DNA from 2 places in the Ectobacillus sp. OTK genome. Region 2 is predicted to be linked to the other one. Evidence: riboswitches for the same ligand, from Rfam matches in the RefSeq annotation. Region 2 holds a riboswitch; the other holds the start of a gene.
The links. A riboswitch is a leader RNA that binds a small molecule or an ion and turns the genes downstream of it on or off. The one in region 2 is predicted to bind cobalamin.
Positions count from the first base shown of each region.

Region 1: it holds a riboswitch for cobalamin, as region 2 does, so the genes downstream of both, bluB (5,6-dimethylbenzimidazole synthase) here and AC6HZ4_RS15245 (DUF4430 domain-containing protein) in region 2, are expected to answer to the same signal.

Region 1 covers NZ_AP048547.1:2,120,020-2,127,472, forward strand. The annotation lists gene AC6HZ4_RS10270 (hypothetical protein) at 36-326, opposite strand; gene AC6HZ4_RS10275 (LysR family transcriptional regulator) at 399-1,322, opposite strand; gene AC6HZ4_RS10280 (YhgE/Pip family protein) at 1,454-3,451, shown strand; gene AC6HZ4_RS10285 (sensor histidine kinase) at 3,546-4,244, opposite strand; gene AC6HZ4_RS10290 (magnetosome magnetite crystal formation protein family) at 4,405-4,722, shown strand; gene bluB (5,6-dimethylbenzimidazole synthase) at 4,816-5,457, opposite strand; cobalamin riboswitch at 5,650-5,795, opposite strand; gene blaOXA (class D beta-lactamase) at 6,081-6,884, shown strand; gene AC6HZ4_RS10305 (MarR family winged helix-turn-helix transcriptional regulator) at 7,209-7,453, shown strand, end outside.
Region 2 covers NZ_AP048547.1:3,041,560-3,049,012, forward strand. The annotation lists gene AC6HZ4_RS15220 (DUF2164 domain-containing protein) at 1-87, opposite strand, end outside; gene AC6HZ4_RS15225 (ECF transporter S component) at 84-812, opposite strand; gene AC6HZ4_RS15230 (ABC transporter ATP-binding protein) at 761-2,422, opposite strand; gene AC6HZ4_RS15235 (energy-coupling factor transporter transmembrane component T) at 2,395-3,273, opposite strand; gene AC6HZ4_RS15240 (DUF4430 domain-containing protein) at 3,279-4,061, opposite strand; gene AC6HZ4_RS15245 (DUF4430 domain-containing protein) at 4,129-5,892, opposite strand; cobalamin riboswitch at 6,027-6,212, opposite strand; gene rraA (ribonuclease E activity regulator RraA) at 6,456-6,938, opposite strand; gene AC6HZ4_RS15255 (S-Ena type endospore appendage) at 7,123-7,453, opposite strand, start outside.

The sequences.
Region 1 (7,453 bases), 920 kb from region 2:
AGAGGATTTCTCTACAGCCTGTTTTTGATATTGCTTTAAAACGGATCATTATTCGTTCTCGTATAGGACGCAATTGCTTGATCCAGCGCATTATGGGCTTCTCCGAAGGCTGCGGATGAAGCAATGTCTCCAGCATTCTCCAGCTGGATCTTTGCATTTCTTGCTTGTGTCAAAGATCGAATGACATCTTCAATCATGGTGCCTTTATCGCCATACTGCTCCTTTGCTGATTGAAGCTGCTCGATGCAGCGATCTAAATCATGAGACTCTGGATGACTATATGCTTTTTCTAGTTCTTCTTTCACTTGCTGTAAAATTTCCTTCACGGTTACCCCTCATTTCTCAAGTAGTTGTCCATGAGGTATTCTGGCCAAGTTTATGTATGTTATGTATTGAATCTACACTTCACTTTGCTTGTTGTCAGTTAACTCTTCAAGCCGCTCAGAAATACTGGAAAAATAGGCAATCACGAATTGACGGAATTGCCGGGCTGCAGGGGATAGGTACCGTCTCTTCGACCAGCCTAGCCCAATCGTTCTTTGGCATGGCGGCTCTGTAATACGGAGCCGATGAGGGAAGGGATTGGTGTTATTGACCCATGAAATACCGGGAACGAAAGCGACTCCTAGTCCTTGCTGGACGAGCTCGCGTATCACGCCTGGTTCATCGCCTTCAAAGGCGATTTGCGGCAGAAATCCAGCTTCCTTGCAAAATTCGTCGGTCAAATTTCGAAATCCATATCCTGTATTCATACTAATAAAGAATTCATCCTTTACCTCATGAAGCGAGATTGCGCTCTTCTTTGCAAGCCGATGATCGGGCGGGACAATTAAAAAAATTTCTTCCGTTACTAATGGTTCCCATACAAGGTCAGGACCTTCAATCGAGACGGAGGAGATACAAAAGTCAATCTCCGCATTTTCGAGCTGCTGCTCCATAGAAGAAGTCGATTCTAAAAACTGTTGAAATCGAATGTTAGGATGCTGCTCCAAAAAAGCACTTAATAATTCAGGAAGTACTCTTGGTATTGACACAGCCAGCGTGATTGTGTTTTGATTGCGCTTAGCTAATTCTGAAAGCTCCCGTCTTCCTTCATTTAATTCCATAAACGCTCTGTTCACCCGATCTAAGAAAAGCTTGCCGAAAGCGTTCAGCCGAATTTGCCGGTTTTGCCGGTCAAACAAGGGAACACCAAGATCTTCTTCTAGGCGGGAGATCGTCTTGCTAAGGGAAGGCTGTGCAATTTGCAGTTCTTCGGCCGCCTTTGTCATATGCTCAAGCCGAGCAACAGTTTGAAAATATTGGAGTTGTAACAATTCCATTGTGCTTCTCCCTTTCTATATCTATAGCTTTAAAGTTATGCTTTTATAATGAAATATATATTATACATTATAATCTGAAGAATTTATGATAGAAAGGTGAATTTTGATATAAGTTAGGGGAAGGAGCAGCAATGAAAGGTATTCAATTAATTTCAAGAGACTTAAAGTTAATGTGGAAGCATAAGCATGGGAGAATTGCTTTGATCTTCCTGCTTATCGTTCCGCTCATTTACGCAGGTTTCTTTTTAGCTGGATATTGGAACCCGTATGGAAGACTGGATCAGCTTCCTGTTGCGGTGGTGAACTCGGATCAAGGCTCCATGATGGACGAGAAACCGATCCGTGCTGGAGATGACTTTGTGCAGGAGTTAAAGAAAAACAAGGAGTTAGATTTCCGGTTTGTTTCTTCGGCGGAGGCAAATAACGGATTAGCAGACGGAAAGTACTACATGGTCATTACGATCCCGAAAGACTTTTCGCAAAAGGTTGGTACGCTAATGGATGAGCATCCGCAGCCTGCGCAGCTTCTTTATAAAGTAAATCCGGGGAAAAACTATGTAGCGTCTCAAATTAGTACAACAGCGGTAGAGGAAATGAAAACAAAAATCGCAAACAGCATTACAAAGTCGTATGCTGACGGGGTATTTTCGAAATTTCAAGAGCTGGCGCAAGGCCTCGGAGATGCCAGTGTTGGTGCAGGAAAACTGAATGAAGGGACTACTGATGCGAAAAATGGAGCGGTCGAGCTGTTCAATGGAATTCAGAAGCTGCAGGGCGGGACAAAGCAGCTCAAAGCAGGAAGCGATCAGCTTGCAAGCAGCCAGCCAAAATTGGACCAAGGAATGCAAGGGATAAAGGAAGGATCGCATGCCTTATACCAAGGCATGGAACAGCTTTCCGGCGGTCATCAGAAGCTAGAAGCAGGAATGAATCAATTAACGCAAGGAACGAAAACATGGTCTGATGGAAATGCGAAGCTGGCTGAGGGACAGGTTCAGGCTGCTAGTGCGGCGAGCATGTTAAAGGAACAGCTGGAGAAATACATGAAGGAGCATCCAGAGGCTCAGCAGGATGCCGAGCTTCAGAAAATTGTTTCCATTTCCAATGGGCTGGCCGATGCGACAAGTAAATTAAGCAGCGGTCAAGCTCAGCTTGCGCAAGGGGCAAAGGAAATAGCTGAAGGGCAAGCGCGTATTGAAGCTGGCATGCAGCAATTCGGCAGCAAGATGAACGAAGCGGCCAACGGAGCGAAGCAACTGTCTGATGGAACAACGCAATTATCGGATGGCTTTACGAAGTGGAGTGAAGGATTCTCATCCTTGCATGCCGGCATTGCGGAGCTTGAAAACGGCGGCAATCAGTTAAGTAGTGGAGCGGGGAAATTGAACGATGGACTCAGCCAGCTGACAGATGGTTCAACGGAGCTGGCAATGAAATTAAGTGATGCAGCTCAGAAAACGTCTCAGCTTCATAATGATGACTCCTTAACATCGATGTTCTCAGAACCTGTGCAGCTCGTAAAATCAAATGTTTCCGATGTACCGAATTACGGTGTTGGAATTGCGCCGTATTTCCTTTCCTTGGCATTTTACGTAGGCGGAATTATGGCATCCAATATTCTTCCGCTTGGAAGAAGACAAGATCTTCAGGTGAACGGAACTGTCCATTTTGTGAATAAATTGGGCTTAGTTTACGCAGTCGGGCTCATCCAAGCATTGATTGTCGATATGGTTGTTTTGTTCGGCTTTGACTTGCATGTGGCAAGCGTACCGATGTTCATTCTATCAAGTGTAATCATTTCCTTTACGTTTATGACATTTATTTTCATGCTCGTAACGGTATTTGGAATTGTCGGCAAATTTGCGGCGGTCACATTGCTAGTTCTTCAATTGGCTACATGCGGAGGAACATTCCCAGGAGAATTAAGCACGCCGCTGCTTCGGACAATCGGACAATCCCTTCCAATGGCGCATTCACTGCGCGGATTGCAGGATGTAATTTCGTTAGGGGATTGGGAGCAGCTGCAAACGCAAGTTTGGATTTTGTTAGGATATCTCGTTTGTGCTGCTGGAATCGCTTGGATTACAAGTCATATTCAGCATGCAAAGACGCCTGCAGAGCATCATTAATCTGATGACGAAGCAAAAGGGGCTGATCTAAAAGTTATGTAACGGTACTTTTAGATCAGCTTCTTTTTTGTACTTAAAGGGATTTATGACATTACTAGACCTTCTGGATGGAATCATTGATAAATGGTAATTCCATTATAGCCTCTGTTCCTTCACCGAGCCGGCTATCTATCCAAATGAATCCTTCAAAATGATCCACAAGTTCCTTTACCATGTAAAGACCTATTCCTAAACCTTTCTTATGAGGATTGAATTTCCCGTATTTTTTAAATAGCTGCTTTTTTTGTTCTTCAGTCATTCCTATCCCTTGGTCTTTCACCTTGATGATAATCTTATCTTGAGCAGCTAAAACAGAAAGTGTAACAATTGATTGTTCATAACTGTATTTAATGGCATTGCTCAAGAGGTTCGATAAAATCAGTTTTAAACCGATCTTATTCGTATACGTCTTTTCACTGCCGTTTAAGTCCAAGGTATGTTGAAGTTTGAGATTTTGTGTACGTGCTTTAATAGTCATACATTCACTGACCTCTCGAATCACAGGTAACGGCTTAATAATTTCTTTTTTCCAAAGAAAATCATTGGAAAGCATTTGCTCTGTATGAATAATATGATTCATTTCATTGTCAATCACATCTACATAATCCCTTATATCTCTAATTTTACTGAGATTCTCTTCACTCGAATCCATTTCCTGATCCAACATTATGGAGCAGTATGCTTTAATTACAGTAAGCGGATTCCGCACTTCGTGAGATACGACATGCACAAAATCTAGTTTTTGCTTGTACAAATCCAGTTCTGATTGCATTTTAGTTTGGACAGAAAGAGAGGGGAAAATCACCCAGTGATTGACGAAAAATCAGTCTTAGGTCTTATGAACTTGAGATGTGAACTGGTGTATAATGGCAATACAGTATAACAAAATATAAACAAAAAGGAGTTCATTACAAATGGAACAGAAGGGACTTAAGATCCTTGTTCATGCGAGTACGTGGTTTGCACCTGTGTTAGTTCCCATTATCGTATATTTTCTCACATCAAATCGAGAGGTGAAAAGCTTGTCGCTGCAGGCATTGGTCTTTCATCTTGTCATCGGTGTCTTAATTTCGATTTCGATATTCTTCTCATGGATATTGATTGGCATACCGTTTCTTATCGTGTTCGGACTCATGGCGTTAATTGCTCCGATTATCGGCATCATCCGTGCGCTGGATGACCGTCCATTCCGCTATCCGATTATTGGCTCTTGGTTTGCATCATACAAATAGAAGAAATCGGGTATCTCCAGCCTTGAGATACCCGATTTTTTCTTGAGAATATAAGAAAGTATAACTTTTGGAACCGTATCCGCTTTTCGTGCTTTACTGTCCCCATTTTTCATGAAATATCAGCTTTTCTAATGCCCGTCTTTTCTCCCAGTTCGCTGTTTCTAAAATAGGGGCTGTAGGGTATGTGTCTGTATATCCGATGGAAACTAAGGCTACTGGATCAATATGAGGGGGAATTTCTAAAATATCCCGAATATCTGACTTTTTATAAAAGCTCACCCAGCCCATTGCCAATCCTTCAGCGCAGGCTGCCAGCCACATATTTTGAATAGCGCAAGCGGTTGACATGATGTCGGTTTCGGGAATCGAATTGCGGCCGAGTACATGTGAGCCGCCCCGAGAAGGATCGCATGTAACACAGATCGTTAAAGGAGCCTCTTTCATTCCCTCAATCTTAAGGTTTAAAAATTTTGCTGCCCGCTCATCTTGTTCATAATGGATCGCGAGCGCCCGCCTTTCTTTATCTGCAGCCCAAGCTAAGCGGTTTTTTATTTCATCTGATTCAATTAAAATAAAATTCCAAGGCTGCATAAATCCAACAGAAGGTGCATGATGCGCAGCTTCTAATATACGTGCTACTGCTTCTTGCGGTACCGCGTCAGGGAGAAAGCTTCGAATATCTCTTCTTGTTTCTATTACTTTATAAATCGCATCTCTTTCTTCATGAGTAAACAAAGTATAAACACCACCTAATCTTGTTTTATTTTTCAATGTACAAGCTTCTTATATTAGCTTATGTGCTTTTCTTACATAAAAGGATTATGTAATACAAAAAACCTTAACGATTGGAGCTAAGGTTTTCGAATAAGCATACTGATAGAATGCATGAAATTCTATCAGCATGCTTATAAAATCCCTTTCTTCCTGCCGAAGAAATTGGAATTATCAGATCTCCTTGCCCGGTTGTCTTCCTTTCCGGGCAACTCTATTTCAATATTCCCAGCAGCGGGGACTATGTTGGATTTCCGCCAGCTTCCCTATTATATATCGTAACATATTCTGTCTTGAGTGCTTTTATATTTTTATTCATTTCATTCTATCAAAAATGCAAAGAATCCCCTTCTTTAAAAGTGACAGCTTTAGGCGGGGCGGTGAATGTGCTTCAGACAAGGTATGCCGTGTAGTGCAATAATTTAAACGAACACTGCAGGCTAGTGCTAAAATGCATGTAAAAATAATTGAATATTAAGACTATATAGAAGGGAAATCTATCCATTCAAAGGTTTGCAATGTATAATACAGAATGTAAAATAATTACTATTTATGAAGATTATGTTTTTAATAGGGAGGCTGTAAAAATGAAGAGTGTTAAGGCTGCTGTCACTTTATTATTCTTAGTTGTGCTAGCTTTCATAGGAACGACCCCGGTCACAGAAGCAGAACAGGAGCAAACAAAGGAACTGAAAATTGAAGAGCTTTTTAACGGAAAAGAGGGCACGATGGTGCTCAAAAATCTCAAAAAGGATAAAGTTTATGTGTATAACAAAGAGAGAAGCTCCAAAAGGTTCACTCCCGAATCTACCTTTAAAGTACCGAATGCCTTAATTGGGCTGCAAACAGCAGCTGTAAGAGATGAGTATGAAGTCAAACGCTGGGATGGAGTGGTAAGAGAGTTCGAAAGCTGGAACCGTGATCACTCATTAGCTTCTGCTATGAGGGAGTCTGCTATTTGGTTTTATCAGGATATGGCAAGGGACATTGGAGAAACAAGAATGCAAGAGAATGTTAGAATACTAGAATATGGGAATCAAGATATAACGGGCGGAATCGATTCATTTTGGCTGGACAGCAGCCTGAAAATTTCAGCGCTTGAGCAAATAAACTTTATGGAAAGATTAGTCAAGGAAGAGCTTCCGTTTGAAGAAAAACATCAAAAAACGGTTAAACGGATGATGATACAGGATGAAAAGGATGGCTACACGCTTCATGGAAAAACCGGGACAAGGCTTTCGGATCTTGGGCTGGGATGGTATGTTGGTTTCGTTGATACAAAAAAGGATACCTGGGTGTTTGCTGTGAATATCAACGGCACTGGAACGCAAGCAAAAAATATTACACTTGAAACATTAAAGCAGATGGACATTATCGAAGCGGGGAAATAGAATCCTAGGACATCTAGTTTGAATATTTTGGGGTCTGGTCTATTATAATGTTTTTCCATAGTCATTGATTGCGTTTATTGAAGTAACTAAAGCCAAATTTCTCAGTGCTGTAAGCCGGAAATTTGGCTGTTTCTTATTTAGATTTCCTTATCGTTTTAAATCTGTATTTTCCTGGAACTGCAGGAATGCTGGAAAGGCAAACAGTCAAAATATATTGTCGTTATTTCTCGCTTTACATATTTTGGATAACAGATATATAATTAGTCAATAAAGTTAATTTTCCGTTTTAGAACAGTTTAAAAACGAACACGAAGGGGGGACATTATGAGCCAGAATAACCCGCAATTAGAGCAAACCATTAAAGTGCTGCGATCCTTTTGGAGGATTCAACGGCGTTTTGGGCGATGGGGGCAGGCGAGCATCAAAAACAGCGGCCTAAGCATGCCGCAGTTTTTGATTTTGCAAACCATTCTTCCCTCGCAAGTGATTTCGCAAAAGCATCTAGGTGAGCGGCTGCTGTTTCCGAAAAGCACGCTGAGTGCAAGTATCGATGGATTAGTGACACTGGG
Region 2 (7,453 bases):
TGCTTCAAACCCTTCCATTTGAAAATAATCTTGCAATCCTTGAATGAGTACTTCCTTCTGATCACGTGTTAGTTTTATCGGAATCATATAACCCGCTCCTTCCCGCCATTTAATAAACCATACTTTCCTTTAAAACGAGTTAGCACCTTAATCCATTGCGTACCGAATAAGCCAAGAAAAAAGACATTCGAAAGCGCATGTGCCAAATCAAAATACACACTGGCGGCATAAGTACCGAAAAAGGTGACCCATGTGATTTCTTGCAAAAATGTAAGTAAAAAAGAAAGATTCATAATCCATCCAAATAAAAAACCCCATACAAATCCAAACAGCATGCGTCCCCACTTATTTTGCAATACAAACGTCTGGCCCAATAATCCTGCAGTAAGTCCCATTAATCCCCAGGAAAACATCTGCCAAAGCGTCCATGGTCCTTGCCCCAAAAACAAATTGGATACAAGAGCAGCAGTTGCTCCGATAAGAAAGCCAGCCTCTTTTCCAAGGACAATAGCTGATACGATAATAACGAAGGAGGTCGGCTGTACACTTGGAAGCGGCGCGAACGGTACGCGGCTAACAGCGGCAAGCGCAGCGAGAACCGCAATAAGAACAATTTCCCTTGAGGCAAATGCCTTTCTTTCAAACCGAATATAAAACGGCAGCATCGCAAGGATAAGAAGAAATAAGCTTAGCCACAAAAAATAACGATCTGTAACAAAGGAGGAAAAGACGAGAACCCCTGCAAAAACGAGAACAACAACTATGATGAAGCGAGAAGACCACTTGGACACGACTGTACCACATCCTCCCATGTTAGTGCCTTTGGCAGCTGTTTGCGAACGAGACGATTTACCGCTGTTGTATAAAAAAAGTTTTCGCTGAAAAAGTGGCGCGGTGTATCCTCAGCGATAATTTGCCCGTCAAATAAAAGCACACATCGATTGACAAATCTTGCTGCAAACTCCACATCATGCGTTGCCATCAAAATAGTTGTACCGTCCTGCTGCAGCTGCCAGAACAGTCTTCCAAGCTGCTCTTTCTTTTCAGGATCGAGCCCTTTTGTCGGTTCATCTAAAAGAAGCAAGCGCGGCTTAGAAAGAAGTACTGTACAAATAGCAATAAGCTGCTGTTCCCCGCCGCTGCAATCGTGCGGATGACGGTCTCTTAGAAACGAGAGAGAAAAGCGCTCCATCATTTCCCCGGCCGCTTTTTCAGGCTGTTCATAGCCTAATTCCTGAGCACGGCTATATAGCTCCTCCCAAACAGTATCATGTGTAAAATGGTAGTAGGGTTGCTGTGAAACATAACCGATCTGCGCGTATCGCTCTGCTGGGGGAATCTTATCAATACGTTCGCCATCAAAGAATACTTTCCCTCTTCTGCACTTTTGCAATCCTGCCAGCACTGTTAAAAGCGTGGATTTCCCTGTACCATTTTTCCCGACAAGAGCAGTCCATTCACCCTGCTGAACAGAAAAGGACAAATCCTCCAAAATGCACACTCCATTTTTTTCATACTGAAACGTTATTGATTGTGCCCGAAGCAATTCTTTCCCTTGTCGATGGTTAGCTTCCTGAAACGAATGTGAAGCCTTCTCGAGAAGCGGAAGAATCTTTTGACCCTCGCGTACGGTAAATGGAACAGATTCGCTCCCCCATTCCAAAAACAAACGCGGGATTTGCGGGATATACAAACGAAATGGTTCTTGTGCCCATAGCTGCGCCACTACTTCCTTTGGAGCTCCCTTGCAAATGATGCTTCCTCCGTCCATAAACACAAGACGGTCCGCTAGGGGAAGTACATCATCCAAACGATGCTCACTGACAATAATCGTCATGCCGAGCTCCTCGTGAATACGTTTCAGCAATGTTAAAAATTCCTTCGCCGCAATCGGATCAAGCTGGGCTGTCGGTTCATCTAACAAAAGCAGCTTCGGCTGCAAAATAAGAACAGCAGCTAAATTCACAAGCTGTTTTTGTCCTCCTGACAGCGTATGGACAGATCGATGCAGCAAATCCTGAAAACCAAGAAAGCTAATAAGCTCCGCAATCCGCTTTTGAATCACAGCCGCACTACAGCCTACGTTCTCAAGCGAAAATGCGAGCTCTTGTATTACTGTATCCATTACAAGCTGATTTTCCGGGTTTTGGAATACCATCCCAATTTCCTGTGCAGATGTTATATTCGGTACATCTGCTAATTGCATTTGGTTGTAAAACACCGCTCCAGTCCGCATACCAATAGGCTGCAATTCCTTTTTGAAATGCTTTAGCAGTGTTGTTTTACCACAGCCGGATCGACCAGCCAATACAACAAACTCCCCTTGCTCAACTGCTAACGATACAGAGGATAAGGCCAGGCGTTCTTCATTTGCATATTGAAAAGAAAGCTGCTTTATTTCTGCATATGCCACCATGCCCACTCCCTTCCTTCTATTATAATAGGAACGCTTATATACAAACAAAAGGCGGCATATAACACGCCGTCTGTCGTTTGAAAAGCAAGCGTCTCCACTTTTGGATAAATCAATAAAACTCCGGCCCCGAATATCGTTCCTGCAAGACATACAAGCAGGAGAACGGTTAAGACCGAAAGCAGCATCCAATCCCTTCGGGTCATACGATACCGAATGTACGTGCTTCGTTTTGTTGTGCCAAAGCCGCGCGCCTGCATAGAATCAGCTGTTTGCAGCGCTTCCTCCAACGAACAAACAAGCAGCACGGACAATAGTTTTATTCCATTTTGTGCTCTGTTTCGAAGCGAACCCGTTTCGACTTGTACGCCTTTCGTTTTTTGAACGAGCGTAATATGAGACAGCCTACTTAAAAACAAAGGAACAAATCGAATCGCAATCATCGTTAAAAGCGCTGCCTTCGGGGAAATACGTGAAAATAAGTAGAGAAACTTATGGCTTGAAATCGTCGCATTGTATGAAATGAACGCGAAGGAAATCGTTAAAAACGAAAGCGCCATCGTAATGCCATACACAACCGCTTCAAGTGTCACCGGATTATCAAACAAATAAAACAGCATGGTGCTCCCCCGATGCGTAAACAACGGGTTAGCTGCTGCCACAATGACTGCCATGCCGATTGATGCCATGATCATTTTTTTCATGAGTACACTGCTGCCCTGCAGTACGTTTAAAAGCAGCAGTAAGCAAACCGAAGTAGCTAGAAACACGGGATGAAGAAGCGTCATGCTCATAACAGCAACTCCTATAAAATACAGAAGACTGACAATTGGATGCACAGAGGAGAAAGCTGACTTCATCGCTATCACTGACCGCCCTTTGTGTAGTCATCTGTATATCGCCATTCTACTTTATCACCCTTAGTTAACTTAAACACACCGGCGCTTTTATTAGCTAATGCTCCATTGACATAATATCTCCAGCCGCTTTTCGGCCCGCGGTCCATTTCGTACAAGTTATTAATGCCCTGCACATACACGCTCTGACCAGACCCCGTATATTCCATTTGAATTCCCTTTTTCTTCATCGTACGCGCCAGTACAGTAAACACTGTATCCCCCTCCTGCAGTTCAACCGTTGTTTTGGAAAGGATTGTTGTTTGGTTATCCCGTATCGAAAGAGTAACCACAGCTGTTTCTGGCTTTTGCTCCTGCTGTGGTTGGGATGCAGCTGGTGATGGTGCAGCAGCTGGAGCTGGCGCTGCTGATACTTGAGAAGATTGGGATGCTGCTGCCTCTTTGGGAGGTTGAGAAACAACCGTTTGTGCAGATGCTGCTGGTTTACTACTCTCCTGCGTCTGGTTTGTAGAAGACGCTGCATTTGAGGAAGCTGTTGCATTTGAGGAAGCTGCTTTGTTCGTATTCTCTGTCGAATTGCCTTCTTCAGACTGCTCAGCCGGCTGCTCGGTTGTCCCTGCAGAAGCTTGCTCTGCCTGCTGAGTTTCCTCTGTTTGGGCTTGTTCCGTAGCAGCTGGAGCATCAACAGCTGTCTCCTTCTCCTCTTTTCCGCTTGTTGCAGACTTCTCAGAGCAGCCTGTCAAAAGAATGAGCACAGCTATAATAGAAAAAAACCATTTTATATGCCTCATATATTCACGCACCTTTCTAAAAGCAATTAGGAGCAAATGCTTGCTCCTAATCAAGTTAGTTATAAAATTATGCGGCTCTTTTTCTTCTCCAAAGAATCACGCCTGCAACCATAAGCGCTGCGCCTGCCGCAGTTGTCACAACTGTTTCTGTTCCAAACATAGCCGTATCCGGCAGCTGCTGATTCTTCGAAGCCGATTCTGCTGATACAGGTTCTGCAGTTGTAGTTGTTGGTGACGACACCGTAATAGTTTCTTGTGTAGCCGTGTTAGTTTCTGTCGACGTTGCAGCTTCCTCTCTCGTGTTCGGGCTTTCAGTTGCTACGTCATCTGCAGGCTGGCCAGCTGCATCTTCGCCGCTTCCATTATCGACAGAAACCGGTTTGCCTGTCCAATGGAAAATAGAGCCTTTTCCCTCTGTATAAAATTTATATTGGACAAAGGCATACAAAGCTTGCTCTGATGCAATAGAATCGCTTTCTGTACCTGTACTTTTCCATTTAAAGCTTCCATCTGACAATTGGAAGGATTGTAGATTTTGAACGAGAGTATGGCCATCCTTCGTAAACTTGCTTCCAGCCGGATCCACACCAACTGCAGATAAACCTGTTAATACTTGTGCTGCACTGTTAGCATCCTCTGCTCCATCAGACTCGTATCCGCCATTTGATGTTTGTAGCCTTTCTAATAGAGCTACTGCATTGTCAATTGCTGTTTTTACTTCCTCACGATCTTTATAAGGAGCCAGCGCTGTTAACGTCATACCCGTCATATCCGGATCGCCTGCTTCACCGCCGAACGACCAACCGCCATCAGTGTGCTGCTCCTTCAAAATCTCTGAAATTAATCCATCGCGCGTCCATTTTGCATCGCTTGGAATCTCGTAATCTCTGCTGTCCAATGCAAGCAGCGCGGATACATACGAATTAATAGCACCCACTGTCGCATCATTGTAAAGCTTAGAAACTAGGTTTTGCCCTGCGAAATTAGTAGGATCTGCTCCAAGTGCATTAATTGCTAAAATTGTTCTTGCAAGTGTCGTATTGTTCAGTCGTGCACTTGTATTCACACGATCTTCTAACGATTTCAAGTAAGCTGCTTTCGCTTCATCAGAAACATTCGCTCCAGATTGTAATACCCCGATTACTTCCCAGTCACTTTGCAGATCTCTGCTTAGCATAAAATGCACTGCACTATCAATTGTCTTATTAACACTTTCCATGAAAACAGGTGCAGGCTCTTCATCAGTTTGTCCAGTACCGTCCGTTGGATCTGTCTGTCCCGGCTCATCTGGAGTGCCGTCCGTTGGATCCGTTTGTCCAGGTTCATCTGGATTTGTAGGAGTTGGTTCACTTTGCTCTTCGCATCCACCAAGCTCCGCAATGCTTTCCTCGAGGGTTTTCCCCCCTAATCCTACATTCCAATCTGTTACATAACGAAATGCAACAACATCACCGCTCTGTACCTTGTATGCATCAGCCCCGACAGATGCAGCTTCTCCATTCACCTCAAAAGACCAGTAGCTGTTTGGATTTGGACTCTCTGCCCCAGAAAGAAGACCATCAATCCCCATCAACATCTCTCCGTAAGATGACTGCTCCGTAACGATACCGTTTGGAAATTCTCTCTTTAACACATCCAAAGCGGTTTCATCTGGCTGCACCGTCACTTCCTTCGGACATAAAATCACTTTTCGCTCCGCATCTCCAACCACCGCAAGAGTGATCGTATTTGACGCTTCCGCAAATACCGTATGTACCGTATTCACAAACGATAAAGCAACCAGCAGCATCGCTGTAAGAGATACGATCATCCATTTTTTTAACTGTCTCATGTACCTTGTCTCCCTCTTGTAAAAAAAATCATAAAAAAAGGCCCTCTCTACAGGGCATGCGTAAGCAATGCTCGGCAGAATGCCAATCGTTAGACTTTTGCCGCGCACAACACCTCCCTATGCCTCGTAGGTTTATTGGCGTTCAAGCTTAGGCAGGTCTCCTGACTCGTGTATCGCTGACCTTTTGCGCCTTCCTGAAAACGGCGGCACGCAGCAAAAGATCTCTTCACTTACAGTGGCGGGACCGCGTTGGATTTTCACCAAACTTTCCCTATTAACGCAATGATAGAAGCATTACGACCTAAACTCGTCACAATATTCGAAATTTCGCTCTTCATTTTACTATCTTTTCTTATATTTGTCGATTACATTTTTAAAATAGGCTTTACCGATTGCAAAGACAATCTAGAAAACAACTCTTTTATTAGGAAACAACAAGCGACTCTCATAAGTGAGCTAATGCTATGATCTTTCAAATTATCTTCTATTACAGAGTATATCCTGAGTTAAAAAAGAACACTGCCATTGCAGTGCTCCGCATCTACTTCTTATCTTTCATTCTTCTATCCAACTAAAAGACGATCAGAAACGATTACACCATCTTCATCCGCATATGCATAATGGTTCGGATACCATTCAACTCCTCCGAATGACAGAGGTGTATTTTCTTCCCCCTTGCCTTCTTTTTTGCTTTTTTTTGGAATACTTGCAAGTGCAAAAATGCCAATCCCAATTTCTTTCAAATCGGCAACGTCCCTTACACAACCATTGATAATAATACCAGCAAGCTGTCGTGATGCTGCGATAGCCGCCAAATTGTCACCGAGAAGCGCACAGCGCGTGGAGCCTCCACCGTCTACAACAAGAACCGTACCCGCCGGCAAAGTTTCCAATGCTTTCTTTACAAGTACATTATCATCTAACACTTTTAGTGTAGCAATGGGCCCATAAAAGGATTTCTTCTTTCCATAAGATCGGAATATCGGCTCACATATCTGTATGTATTCGCTGTATGCATCACACAAATCTGCTGTTTTCGCTGTCACGTTTCGTCACCTTCCCAGTCTTGAAATTCGAATATAATAACATATTCGAGCCCTTATGCCGAATCCCTCCTATAAGTAACAGAGCCTTTCGGATAGTTATATAATTATAGAAAGAAGATGGGAATGAGAGATTATCAGAGCGTAAATGTGACCAAATTTATGAGTAAAAAACAGACCGATTTCACTAAAGAGAAACGGCAAAACATACTTCTAAACAGTATTCCCCCTCCACAATACCCATACCTTCCCTTGAAACAGTAACCGATTTGGCATTCTCGACAGTTGCGGAAAGTGTATTTCCAGAAGGAACAGCAAATTCAACAGGGCTTCCATCGTTTCGAGTAATGGTAACTTTGATAACTGAAGTGCTTAAGGAACTATTAAACACAGATATCGTTACCGTAGCTTTTCTGGAAATTTCCCCTTTCCAAATTTCTAAAGTTGTAACCGGATCGTTCAATAAAATATTCCCGCTGAAGCTATTGCTTACAACATCACCTACGGGAGGATACGGA